Regions from separate parts of the Bacillus cereus group sp. N8 genome, predicted to be linked through region 4. Evidence: riboswitches for the same ligand, from Rfam matches in the RefSeq annotation. Region 4 holds a riboswitch; each other region holds the start of a gene.

Region 1 (3,159 bases), on a different contig from region 4:
TAAAGCGTGCACTTTTCCTTTTTGAATATGAATAGAAACATCTTCTAAAACAGGTGTAGCTACATGATAAGAATGTGTAATGTTTTGAAGAGAGAATGTCATCATTTTTTCTCCTTCTCTAATTTTTTCATCCAAGGAGAATATGCATCTTTTGAGTCTCCCCAACCGTTTATATGTTTTGATAATTGATCCATTGTTATATTTTCTTTTGGTAAACTACTTTTCTTTACTAAATAAGGTTCTAGTGAATAAATATCTGGCGTTTGTTCACCGGCAATTTTTTTGTATAAGAATCGCACTTGAACTTTACCTACTTCAGCTGGATCAGTTGCAGCTGTAGCAGCCCAAGGTGAGTTTTCTTTTTGCATGAGTTGTAAATCTTCATTACTTAAGTCAATGCCATATACTTTTATATCTGTACGACCAGCTTGTTCAAGTGCTTTAACAGCTCCTTTAGCGAACTCATCCCATGAAGCGAAAATAGCTTGTAAATCTCCTTTTTTCGGATATTTTTTTAGTAAGGCTTCTACTTGTGTTTGTGTATCAAGCGGTGTGTTATTACTTGCAGTACCGAATCGCGCAATTTCTTTTATATTTGGATAACGTTTATAAAAGGCATCAATGATAACATTGCGACGTTCCATTGGAGCAAATCCGCCAACCCATACGACTGCGATATTTCCTTGTCCATTCAAATCTTCCGCTAACGTTTTTAATGATTTCCATGCAAGACTATAGTCATCTTGATCAATAATTGTCACACCTGGCAAGCGTAGATCGTTATCAAACGCAACTACGGGAATATTCGCCTGTAATGCTTTTTCTACTCCAGGTTTTAGTGCTTCAGAGCGGCCGTGATCAATTAAAATACCATCCACTTTTGAATTAATAGCAGTATCTAAATTTGCCGCCATTTTTGCTAAATCGTTATCAGAGTTGTAGACTTGTACACTGCCGCCAAATAGCTCGACTTGTTTTTTGACGCCCTCAATATATTGAGAGGAAAAAGTTCCGATGGACATTTGCATAATTAATGCGATTTTTAATGGCTTCTTCATTTGGCTTGGAACTTCTGTTTGTAAGTGGTTTTCTACCGTTGTAGTCGCCTTTTTCACAGTTTCTTGCTTTTGTGAAGAGATAGCATCTTGTTCATTTGTACACGCTGTTAATGTAAATAAGAGAAAAATAAGTACGATGGAACATAATTTTTTCATGAAAAAATCCCTCCTAAACTAAGAAGAGAGAGGAGGGAGTGAAAATAAAAAACGTCTTTTCATATAGAAAAGACGTCTTATCATATTACTCTTATCTTTCAACACAATGTGTTGTAAGAATTAGCACCGTGCCCATAAATGGGTCGGTTGCCGGGCTTCGTAGGGCTCATCCCTCCACCTGCTCTTGATAAGACATCGAATATTTAACTATTTTGAATTATTTCACAAATAAATGGTGTTGTCAAACAGTATTTATAAAAAAAATCCCTCAGGAAGAGGGATTTTAATGTGGTAAGAAAACTAATTGATAAGCGAACAAGATTCCGAATAAATACACAAGTGGGTGAACAGCACGGAATTGTCCTTTTGCCATTTTCATAAGTGGGTATGAAATAAATCCAAGTGCAATACCTGTTGAAATACTTGATGTAAGTGGCATGCTTAAGATTACTAAAAATGCTGGGAATGCTTCATCGAACGTATCCCAATCGATGTGGCGAACTGAACCCATCATAAGACTACCAACGATAATTAATGATGGTGCTGTAATAGCTGAAACGCCAGAAACAGCGCTCACTAACGGCCCGAAGAATGCTGCTAATGCAAACAGAACAGCTACTGTAACAGTTGTTAAACCAGTACGGCCACCAGCTGCAACACCAGCAGATGATTCAATGTAAGCTGTTGATGGTGTTGTTCCGAACATAGCTCCAATTGTTGCTGAGAATGAGTCAGATAGAAGAGCTCGTCCTGCTTTTGGAAGCTTTCCGTCTTTCATAAATCCGCCTTGTTGTGCTACACCAAGTAATGTTCCTGTTGTATCAAATAGTGTAACGAGGAAGAATGAGAACACAACGCCGTATAATCCGTAGTTAATTACATCAGATACAGCAGTAATTGGATTTGAAACGATAATTCCTTCTGGTAATCCAGGCATTGATGTAACGCCATTTGAGAACGTTAATTGCCCTGTGAAATAAGCGATAATACCAGTTAGTAACATTCCGATAAACAGTGCCCCGTTTATATTTAAAGACATAAGGATAATTGTAATTCCAAGGCCAGCTAATGCTAGTAGAACTGGGGCAGAGTGAAGATCGCCAAGCCCAACTAAGTTGGCATCATTTTTTGTAACAATTCCTGTTAAGCGCAAACCGATAAAAGCAATAAAAAGACCAATACCAGCAGTAAGTGCATGTTTTAAGTTTTCAGGAATTACTTCCATTAATTTCGTACGGAAAGATGTGAATGATAACAAAATTAAAATCATACCTGCTACGAATACAGCAGAGAATGCAATTGCGAAAGTCATGCCTTCATGAGCTTTTACAACAGAGTAAGAGAAGTAAGCATTTAATCCCATACCTGGTGCAATTGCGATTGGTAAGTTTGTAAAGATTGCCATAAATAATGTTCCGACAACAGCGGCGATAATAGTAGCTGTAAATGCTTGTTCAAATGGAACGCCTGCATCCCCAAGGATGACAGGGTTTACGACAATGATATATGCCATTGTTAAAAAGGTAATAATACCTGCCATAATTTCAGTTTTAATAGAAGTTTTATGTTTTGAAAGGTTAAACATATAAACATCCTTTCTTTTTACGAATAATTTTCACAACAGTTATATATAATATTCGTTTTTTATCTATTTTGCAATAGTTTTGCATAAAAACTTTAGAACAATTCATATTTTATGTCTTAAATTCGAATATTAACCTTATCAATGAGTGTGAATTGCGGTTTTTTAATGTGTAAGTAGTTTTTATCATTGTGCACATTATAAGGGAAAAGGAGTTGAAGAAAGTTATGCCGCAGCAAAAAAACTTTTTAACAATGCCAGCGCAACATCAAAATAAACAGCCTGGTATTGAATCGTTAATGAATCCTCTTCCAAAGTTTGAAGATCCAAATTATAAAGGAAGTGAAAAGTTAAAAGGAAAGA
Region 2 (3,159 bases), on a different contig from region 4:
AATAAACCAAATAATCCTTCAAAATCAGAAACATTCCATTCTACTTTATATCCAGCTTTTTTAGCAGCTGCTTCAATAATTTCAGCATCAAAACCTTTTACTTTCTCACCCTCTTTAAAAATAAATGGACTACGACCTGCAGAAGTCCCAACTTTCACTACTTTTTCATTCGTTTTTTCACTTGATACGTTTGAACCACATGCAGACAAAGCTCTAACTGATAGTGTTAATGCTATCGTTAGTAATAATGACGATTTCCTCATAACTCTTCCTCCTAAATAACGAAATGATTTCCTTCTTCAGATGCATTTAATTGTCGTAAAAACTTTTTCGTACGTTCATTTTGTGGGTTTCTAAAAATCTCTTTTGGCGTTCCCTGCTCTACGATAATTCCATCCGCCATAAATATAATGCGATCCGCCACCTCTTTTGCAAAATTCATTTCATGTGTAACAATAACCATCGTTATATGCTGTCTTGCCAAGTCTTTAATAACTTGCAGTACCTCATTAACTAATTCTGGATCAAGCGCAGAAGTCGGTTCATCAAACAATAATACAACGGGATTTAAAGCCATTGCTCTAGCAATCCCTACCCTTTGCTGTTGCCCCCCTGATAACATCGTTGGATAAAAATCTTCTTTATCAGCTAATCCTACTTGTTTTAATATTTCTCTCGCTATTCTCTTTGCCTCTTCTTCACTTTTTTTCTGTACAACCGTTAATGGCGTTGTAATATTTTGCAGTGCTGTTTTATTTTTGAATAAATTATAGTTTTGAAAAACCATAGCTGTTTTTTGCCGTAATTGTATTATTTCTTTTTTATAAATTTTCTTCACATGAATCTCTAAATCTTCAATTCTAATACTTCCATCATTCGGTTGTTCTAATAAATTCAAACATCTCAATAGGGTCGATTTCCCTGAACCAGAAGGTCCAATAATTACTACCACTTCCCCTTTTTTCACAGTAAGTGAAATTCCCTTTAACACTTCATTAAGTTTGTAGGATTTATACAAATCACTTATCTCAATCACATACTTCACCTCATTTCTGTTATAAATACGGCGCATCAAGTTTCTTTTCTAATTTTTTCTGCCCCCAGCTAATTGCAATTGTAATAATCCAATACACAATCGCTACCGCTAAATAACTTTCCATATAACGATACGATTGAGCAGCTAACATTTTCGCTTGTGCTAAAATTTCAGCCACCCCAAGCGCAAAAGATAACGAAGATTCTTTTAACAATCCAACAAAATTATTTCCAAGTGACGGCACTGCTACACGAATAGCCTGCGGAAAGATAATTTGCCGCATGGCTTGTGCTTTTGTCATCCCTACTGATAAACAAGCATCCATTTGCCCTGATTCAACAGCATTTAATGAACCTCGAATTATCTCTGACAAATAAGCAGCATTATTTAAACTGAGACCAATTAAGGTTGCTTGCATAGCTGTAAGTACTGTAAAAGCCGGAAATATTTGTGGCAATCCGAAATACAACACAAACAATTGAACTAATAACGGTGTTCCTCTAAAGAAAGAGATATACACCCTTGCAATTGGATATAAAAATTTCGGTTTGTTTTTTGTTATGATTGCCAAGCCAATCCCTATAAAGAAAGAAATAATCATGGAAACAACAGTAATCCCTAAAGTTATGTATACATACTTAAATAATTGCGGAAAACTTTCTAAAAAATACGTTGCATCAAATTTCATTCTATCCCCCCTCTCTAAACAAAAAGCTCTTCTTATACATATAAGAAGAGTTGAATGTTAATCCATTTCCCCCCATCTTCCAAACGCATCATTCGTTTGCTGGAATTAGCACAGTACTTTTATAGCCTGTTGCTGAGATTTCATCGGGCCAGTCCCTCCATCTCTCTTGATAAGAAAACTAATAAATTTTTCCATTTATTAAGTTGTTATTATGAAGAATACAGATAAATTAAAACAATGTCAATAGGAAAACTAAGAATTAAATTTATACTTATTTCGTACATACAAACAATATGCCATCAAAATTACTCTTCTTTATACACCGTACACAAAAAGCCGGTACTTCTAACAAACTTAGAAATACCGGCTTCCAATCTTTTATTCTTATAACTTATGATATTTATTTCATCTTATGTACTTCAGCAACTAACTTTCCGCCTTGTATGCCCATATATAGCTTAACAGGCGCATCATTCGTGTTTTCAAACACTAAATCTAAATAAGGATACGCAATTGTAGCATCTCTTCCCTGCGGGACATAACCTACTGTTTTAGAATGTGTAGTTCTCTCTACCATTTTCAAACCAGCTTGATCTGCTGCATTGTATAGAGTTGATGATGTTTGACAAACGCCACCACCATAACCATCTACTAATTTACCATCTACAATTTCTTTACCTAATTGATATCCTTTATCTGGCGTTGTATCACCGATTAATGCATTGAAAGAGAAACTGTCTCCTTTTGCTAATACAACTCCATTTATGCTCGCTGCCGACAAACGAATATTCTCAATACGGCCACCTGCTGATCCACCTAAATTCGTTTCATATCTACCAATTACCGTGCCACTTCCTTGCGCATCACTTAATGTTGCGATAGGCTTTTTCTCAACAATAGGTAATTGATATGAAGAATCCCACATACCTACGTTTAATAATTTATCTACTAATTCTTTTTCCATTAATTCATAAGAAGGTTTTCCTTCTTGCCAACTTCCATCAGGAGCTATACGTGAAGGAACCATCTTTTTGTCAACGCTTTTCCCAACTTCACTTGCAACCTTCGTTACCGATTTTTTGAATTTCGCTTCATCTTCAAAATAACCTAAACTTGATAAATCTAATTTTTTTACTTCAGTACCAGTACGCGCATCAACCAAGCTAATTGAATCCTGTACATCAGCCTTAGCCTCTACAACGTTCCCACCAATATCACTCACTAATGCCACATCACTTACTTTTGCGCCACAACCACTTACTACAGCTACGCATAGTACCCCAACTAATATACCCTTTACTTTTCGGAACAATATACTCTCTCCTTTTCCCCCAACATTATTTCTTAAGTATTATTTCATTTTATGTATGTTTTGTTACAATCATTTTACAATATATTTAGAAAATGTTACAAGTTGTTTTTTACTCTATTTAAA
Region 3 (3,159 bases), on a different contig from region 4:
CGGTACGTTAGAAGCACCAACAACAAGTTTCTTTTCATCTTTATCTTTCCCACCACAAGCAGCTAACCCAAAAATTGAAGTTGAAATAAGTGCCGTAAGTAATAATTTTTTCATTTTAAATACCCCCATTTTCATTATCTTTTATCTATTCGAGTCGTTACACTATCACCAATCCACTGAATGAAAAATACAACTAGTAATACACAAATTGTCGCAACGATTGTTACATCGTTATTTCCTCGCTGGAACCCTTCTAAATAAGCAAGTGTTCCAAGGCCACCAGCACCAACAACTCCCGCCATTGCTGTATAACCTACTAAAGCAATTGTCGTTACCGTAATACCCGATACTAACGCTGGTAACGCCTCTGGAATTAACACTTTCAAAATAATTGTGCTTGTTTTTGCCCCCATCGCTTTTGAAGCTTCAATTACGCCTTTATCAATTTCACGAAGTGCGATTTCAACCATTCTCGCGTAAAATGGTGCCGCTCCAATAATTAAAGCTGGCAGCGCTGCACTCGCTCCAAGTATTGTTCCAAGAAGAATCTTTGTGAACGGGATTAATAAAATAATTAAAATGATGAACGGTATCGAACGGAAAATGTTTACGAACGCTCCAATCACCGTATTAATTGCTTTGTTTTCCCATAAATTATCTTTCGCTGTCATAAAGAGTAATAGTCCTAAAATAAGTCCTAAAACAAATGTGGCAAGCGCTGCGATTGCCGTCATATATAACGTTTCACCAGTCGCTTCTAGCATTTGATTCCAATCAACATTTGCGATTAACTTATCCATGCGCAATCACCTCCAGCTCTACTTGATCTTGATGAATCCCTTCTATTGCTTGCTGGATTGCTGTTTCCTCACCATTTAAATGAACGACTAAACTACCGTAAGAACCGTTATTCGTTTGTGCGATATTTCCTTGCAAAATGCTAACTTCTATATCACTGCGTTGCATTAATCTTTGAAGAACCGGCCTTTCTACAGCCTCACCGATAAACTGCAAGCGAATTACTTTTCCATCTGGGTATTTTTCAATTAAGCTTTCAATCGTTTCATTTGTATCTTCAGAATCAGTTAACTGTTGTACAAATCGTTTTGTAATGTCTTGCTGTGGATTACGAAATACATCAAGTACAGGACCACTTTCTACAATCTTTCCTTGCTCCATTACCGCAACACGATTACAAATCTTCCGAATCACGTGCATCTCATGTGTAATTAATACAATTGTTAAGCCTAGACGCTTATTAATATCTAATAATAAATCTAAAATTTGATCCGTCGTTTCTGGATCAAGAGCTGACGTTGCTTCATCACATAAAAGTACTTGTGGATTATTTGCTAACGCTCTTGCAATCCCAACGCGCTGCTTTTGTCCACCACTTAACTGAGATGGATATGCGTCTCCTCTTCCTTCTAATCCAACGAGATGAATTAACTCATCAACACGTTTTCTTCTCTTCGCCTTATCCACACCCGCAATTTCAAGTGGGAATTCGATATTTTCGCGTACAGTTCGTGACCAAAGTAAGTTGAAGTGCTGAAAAATCATTCCGATTTCTTGTCTTGCCTTACGAAGTTCACTTCCTGTAATTGCTGAAATGACACGATTTGCGATTGTAATTTGACCAGACGTTGGTTTCTCTAACTGATTAAACAATCTAATTAAAGAACTTTTCCCAGCGCCACTATATCCGATAACACCAAATATTTCGCCTTTCTCTATTTGTAAGTTGGCGTTATCTACAGCAGTGACATCACCGCTTTTTGATTTATATATTTTCTTTACATTTTCTAATAAGATCATGATGTTCACCCCTTTTTTGTTTAAAAAGCGCAAGCGGCTCGTTTAGAATGTAAAGTGGATGGAGCTTCTGACGTAGAGGCGTTTCTTGCCTCATAGGAAGAAGCGAAGCCATCGAACATTCTAGCCGCTGGAGCTGGATTTCATAAAACTTTGGATAGACTCCGCAATTTTTTATTTTTGATGCAGGTTCTACCGTTATCACTACTTTTATTATTTGAATGTCCGCCACATTCAAACAACAAAAAAACCTTTCCGCTTTAGAGAAGCAGAAAGGTTTATATGCGTATATAACAACATTATCCCTCTCTCTCATCTCTCAAAGCATTTGCTTTGCAGGAATTGGCACCATTTCAACATAAGTTGACGGTTGCCGGGCTTCACAGGGCACAGTCCCTCCACCTCTCTTGATAAGAGAAATCAGATTAAATTTTCGTCTGATTTGAAATTTATTAAATTGTCTATATTTTATGAATTGAATTGTATCAATATCCATACGGCATGTCAACAGAAATTTTCGTAAAAAAAGAAACTTCAGACTTTTAAGCACCCACTGACATCGGCTTACATATATGAAACATTGATTCAACTAATAGCATCGTTCGATACGTTCCCGAATACTGTACACGTCCATCGTTCATTAACATTTGCAATCTTACATTGCCGTTCACCAATTGTTTTACATCTTCTTCATCTACACAAACAATTTGCTCCGTTCCTCTTTCCTCATGTAGCAGCTCTATATAATCTCTTGAAATTTGTAACGAACAACTTTCATCTCCAAAGCGGAAATTAACAGTTTTTTCTCCTTGTCTTAAAAGCGGTTCTAAATGATATTGACCATTAGCATAATTTACAAATGATTGCAGCAAAGAATATAATTTCACCCTAAATCACATCCTTCATATCACTTTCTATTACACATACCATTCCCTCTCACTAAAGAGCAATCCTGTTACTTTCGCTCGACAAATACTGTAACCACCCTGCATCTCGACATATTTCCCAAGAAATATGTCGAGGCGGCAAAAACTTTGCCGCCTACTTTAATTCCGTATATAAATATTCAACCGAATGAAATGCATATATCTTCTTCATGAGTGTCCCATTTTCAAAAACAAGTAAACACGGTACACTTTCGATTCCATACTCTTTCGCTAAATGCGGAGCATAATTTAAATCTAACATTCCAATTTTCAACTCTTCAATTGTCATCTCAACGACTGTTAACATCTTTTTTGCTAATTGGCATGTTCCACACATTGGTGTATATACATATAGCACTGTTTTTTCTTCGTTTTCTATTAGGGCTGTAGCTTCGGTACCTGTCCAGTCAATCACTTC
Region 4 (3,159 bases):
TCTCATTGCAATAGCACGGCCAATTCCGCGACTCGCCCCTGTTACAAACGCTACTTTTCCATCAAGATTCTTCATATATTTCCATCCTTCCTAAATTTCCGTTTGATAAATGCTATACTTATATTTTCATGCAAACACCAATAATTTTAAATATAGATTTATAGGTAATTCAGTTCGTTCGCTTATGATATTATAGTTATAATTCGTGGTTTACTTTAGAAAACCAAACAAGGAGGCTACACAATGCAAAACGCTGTAAAACTGGATGAAATTGACCATAAAATAATGAACTTGTTGTATGAAAATGCGAGAATTTCCGTTTCAGAAATAGGACGAATTATATCCATGACGCAGCCTGCTGTAAAAGAGCGTATTAATAAACTTGAAGATCAAGGAGTTATAGCGGCTTACCGAACGAAATTTGAGCCTTCCAAAATTAATAAAAACATTCAAGCATTCATTATGTTTAAAACGAGCCAATGCTCTGATTTTATCCAATATTGTAATGCCGCTCCTGAAGTAACAGATTTATATCGAATTAGCGGCGAATTTAATTATATGATGAAGGTCATGAGCGATTCGATGGATTCTCTCGCTACATTTTTAGACTCTTTAATGCAATTTGGATTATCATCTCCTTTAATTGTATTAAAGAGTGAGTTTGAGGAGAAATTGTCGTTCTAATAAAGGGGTACGTAACAGTAAAAGTTTCTCTTTCTTGAGAAAAACCAACAAAATCAATGATTAGTAAATAAAAAAGAACATTGAAATATCAATGTTCTTTTTTATATCTCTACTTATTAATTAGATTGCTCTTCGAAAAGAGCACCTTAATCCCCTTATCCCTGATTCCTCTGCGCCTCTCTAAACTCCTCCTTCACCTTCTCTAACAGCCCTTCTTCTGTAATTAATCGATACGCTGTATTCGCTAGTGCTTTTGCAGATGTAACAAGTGCTTTGTCTCCTAATTCTGAACGTGCTGCTTCTCTAAATTCATTTGTATGCGCAATTAAGTCATCTGGACCGATTTTAATATATGGGTGAATTGTCGGTACAACTTGGCTTACGTTTCCTGCGTCGGTTGAACCGATGCCAAGTCTTTCTTTACGATTTACTTCTTCACCTTGTAATTCTAGTTCTTCAGCTACGATGTCGTTATATGTTTTTGTTACGAGTAGTTCATCGATTTCATTTTGGAATTGATGGATTTTTACTTTCGTACCTGTTGCTAACGCTGCTCCTTGTGCAATATTTTTCACTTTTTCTGTTACTTCTGCACATCTTTTTCGCGTTGCTGCGCGGATGAAGAACCTCGCTGCAGCGTAGTCAGGAATAATGTTAGGTGCTTTTCCACCCTCTGTAATGACGCCATGTATTCTCACGTCTGAGGGAAGTTGTTGGCGAAGTGCGTTAATACTGTTGTACAGCTGAATTACCGCATCTAATGCGTTAATCCCTTCTTCAGGTGAAGCTGCCGCGTGAGCTGTTTTTCCGTAAAAATGAAAATCAAGTGGATCAACTGCTAATGAAGGACTCGTCGTCGCTGTTTTTCCGCTCGGATGAATCATAAGCGCCGCATCGATATTTTTAAATAAACCAGCCTTTACATAACTCGATTTTGCGCTACCGTTTGGCCCGCCTTCTTCTGCTGGCGTTCCAAACACGACAACTTCTCCGCCGATTTCCTCAAGCGTTTCTGATAATGCAATTGCTGCCGCAACGCTAATTGTGCCAATTAAATTGTGACCACACGCATGACCAAGTCCTGGTAAAGCATCATACTCAGCTAAAAATGCGATAACTGGTCCTTGTTTCCCTGAACTTTTTCGTGCGATAAAACCTGTTTCATGTCCAGCAATATTGTGCTGTAACTGAAAACCTGCACTTCCTAGTAATAAACTTAACGTTCTTGATGCGTAAAATTCTTGGTTACCAATCTCCGGATTCGCATGAATATCATGACTTGTTTCTATGTACTTTTCCTTATTTCTTTCTATACTCTCTTCAATTGTTTTTCTTTGTGACGTTACTCCTGTCGCTCCCATTTTTCTTCCCCCTTTTATTTTCACGTAAAAAAGCCTCTTTCTAAAAGATAGAAAGAGGCTTCTGTATATACAGTCAAATGAGCTTCTTTCTTATCTTTCAAGTAAACTTGCTGGAATTGGCACAGTATTCATATAGAATCCGCTGCCGAGGTATCGTAGGGCCAGTCCCTCCACCTCTCGTGATAAGAATTTTCATAAAATTATATTAAATTATTTTTATTCTAAGTTTATTCCGAATAAAAGTCAAGGAATTCCTATCCGAATTTACCGAATATCCAAAAATCCTTTTAATACACCAATCGTTTCCGGCGCTTGTAGTCTTGCACATATATACGGGAATTCCGTGCTCCCTTCAAACATCATTTGAGATGTGAGTGGTGCCCCTGCCCAAAAGATTTCATCATCAATTACTAGGAACGGGAACGCTTTATTTTGTCTTTGTAACTTTACATTTTTTAATGGAACTGGTCCATCACTATAAACTGTTACTTGCGCATTTGTGCGCATTAACGCTTGCCATACTCGTTTATCCACTTGTTTTGTACTTGGAAGTGAAATGATAATTTCTCGTTTTGCCACTAAAATATCTTTTAATAACCCTTTCGGCTCTTCAAGATTCATTTCCATAAACCAGCGTAAACGTTTCGAAATTTTTCGCTCCCACAATTGTCTTGATGTCGTGCGATCATACACATCACCGTGACGTTCTATATGTGCTGTTAATTGTGATAACGCTTGTTTTCTCGAAAGGTTTTTACGCATATAATGGCAATCCGATAATTGAATGAACTTCCCTCTCGCTCTCGTTACTGCTACATTGACGAGGCGATGGTTTTTATGATCAAAGAATAATACACCAGGACGTTCTTGCGGATAACTATCAACCGTATCAAAGATCATCATATCTCTTTCAGAACCTTGAAACTTATGAACTGTTGCCGCTAATACTGGTATGTTTTGATATTTCGTTCTCTGTAACATTTCTCTAATACAAGTTGATAAAAAGCGGGACTGTGCTCGGTACGGTGTAACTATACCAATTGATTGAACACCGTCTAACAGTCCAATTAACATCATTTGCATCGCCACTAAACCAGACATAATATTAAAACGC

The links. Region 4 has a riboswitch for S-adenosylmethionine ahead of JDS80_RS19065 (M20 family metallopeptidase). Riboswitches for the same ligand answer to the same signal wherever they lie in the genome.
Positions count from the first base shown of each region.
Region 1: linked by a shared signal. The riboswitch ahead of JDS80_RS22525 (sugar ABC transporter substrate-binding protein) and the one ahead of JDS80_RS19065 (M20 family metallopeptidase) in region 4 are both predicted to bind S-adenosylmethionine.
Region 2: linked by a shared signal. The riboswitch ahead of JDS80_RS07630 (amino acid ABC transporter permease) and the one ahead of JDS80_RS19065 (M20 family metallopeptidase) in region 4 are both predicted to bind S-adenosylmethionine.
Region 3: linked by a shared signal. The riboswitch ahead of JDS80_RS20685 (methionine ABC transporter ATP-binding protein) and the one ahead of JDS80_RS19065 (M20 family metallopeptidase) in region 4 are both predicted to bind S-adenosylmethionine.

Region 1 covers NZ_JAEHBK010000020.1:30,569-33,727, forward strand. Annotated here, with positions in the region: gene JDS80_RS22520 (sugar ABC transporter ATP-binding protein) at 1-105, opposite strand, end outside; gene JDS80_RS22525 (sugar ABC transporter substrate-binding protein) at 102-1,214, opposite strand; SAM riboswitch class I at 1,303-1,408, opposite strand; gene JDS80_RS22530 (NCS2 family permease) at 1,498-2,799, opposite strand; gene JDS80_RS22535 (SDR family oxidoreductase) at 3,024-3,159, shown strand, end outside.
Region 2 covers NZ_JAEHBK010000003.1:241,340-244,498, forward strand. Annotated here, with positions in the region: gene JDS80_RS07620 (amino acid ABC transporter substrate-binding protein) at 1-263, opposite strand, end outside; gene JDS80_RS07625 (ATP-binding cassette domain-containing protein) at 275-1,036, opposite strand; gene JDS80_RS07630 (amino acid ABC transporter permease) at 1,056-1,724, opposite strand; SAM riboswitch class I at 1,794-1,900, opposite strand; gene JDS80_RS07635 (VanW family protein) at 2,125-3,036, opposite strand.
Region 3 covers NZ_JAEHBK010000016.1:21,508-24,666, reverse strand. Annotated here, with positions in the region: gene metQ (methionine ABC transporter substrate-binding lipoprotein MetQ) at 1-114, opposite strand, end outside; gene JDS80_RS20690 (methionine ABC transporter permease) at 135-800, opposite strand; gene JDS80_RS20685 (methionine ABC transporter ATP-binding protein) at 793-1,818, opposite strand; SAM riboswitch class I at 2,125-2,232, opposite strand; gene JDS80_RS20680 (hypothetical protein) at 2,358-2,702, opposite strand; gene JDS80_RS20675 (thioredoxin family protein) at 2,857-3,159, opposite strand, start outside.
Region 4 covers NZ_JAEHBK010000013.1:113,348-116,506, reverse strand. Annotated here, with positions in the region: gene JDS80_RS19075 (SDR family oxidoreductase) at 1-75, opposite strand, end outside; gene JDS80_RS19070 (Lrp/AsnC family transcriptional regulator) at 244-684, shown strand; gene JDS80_RS19065 (M20 family metallopeptidase) at 840-2,045, opposite strand; SAM riboswitch class I at 2,133-2,234, opposite strand; gene JDS80_RS19060 (AAA domain-containing protein) at 2,310-3,159, opposite strand, start outside.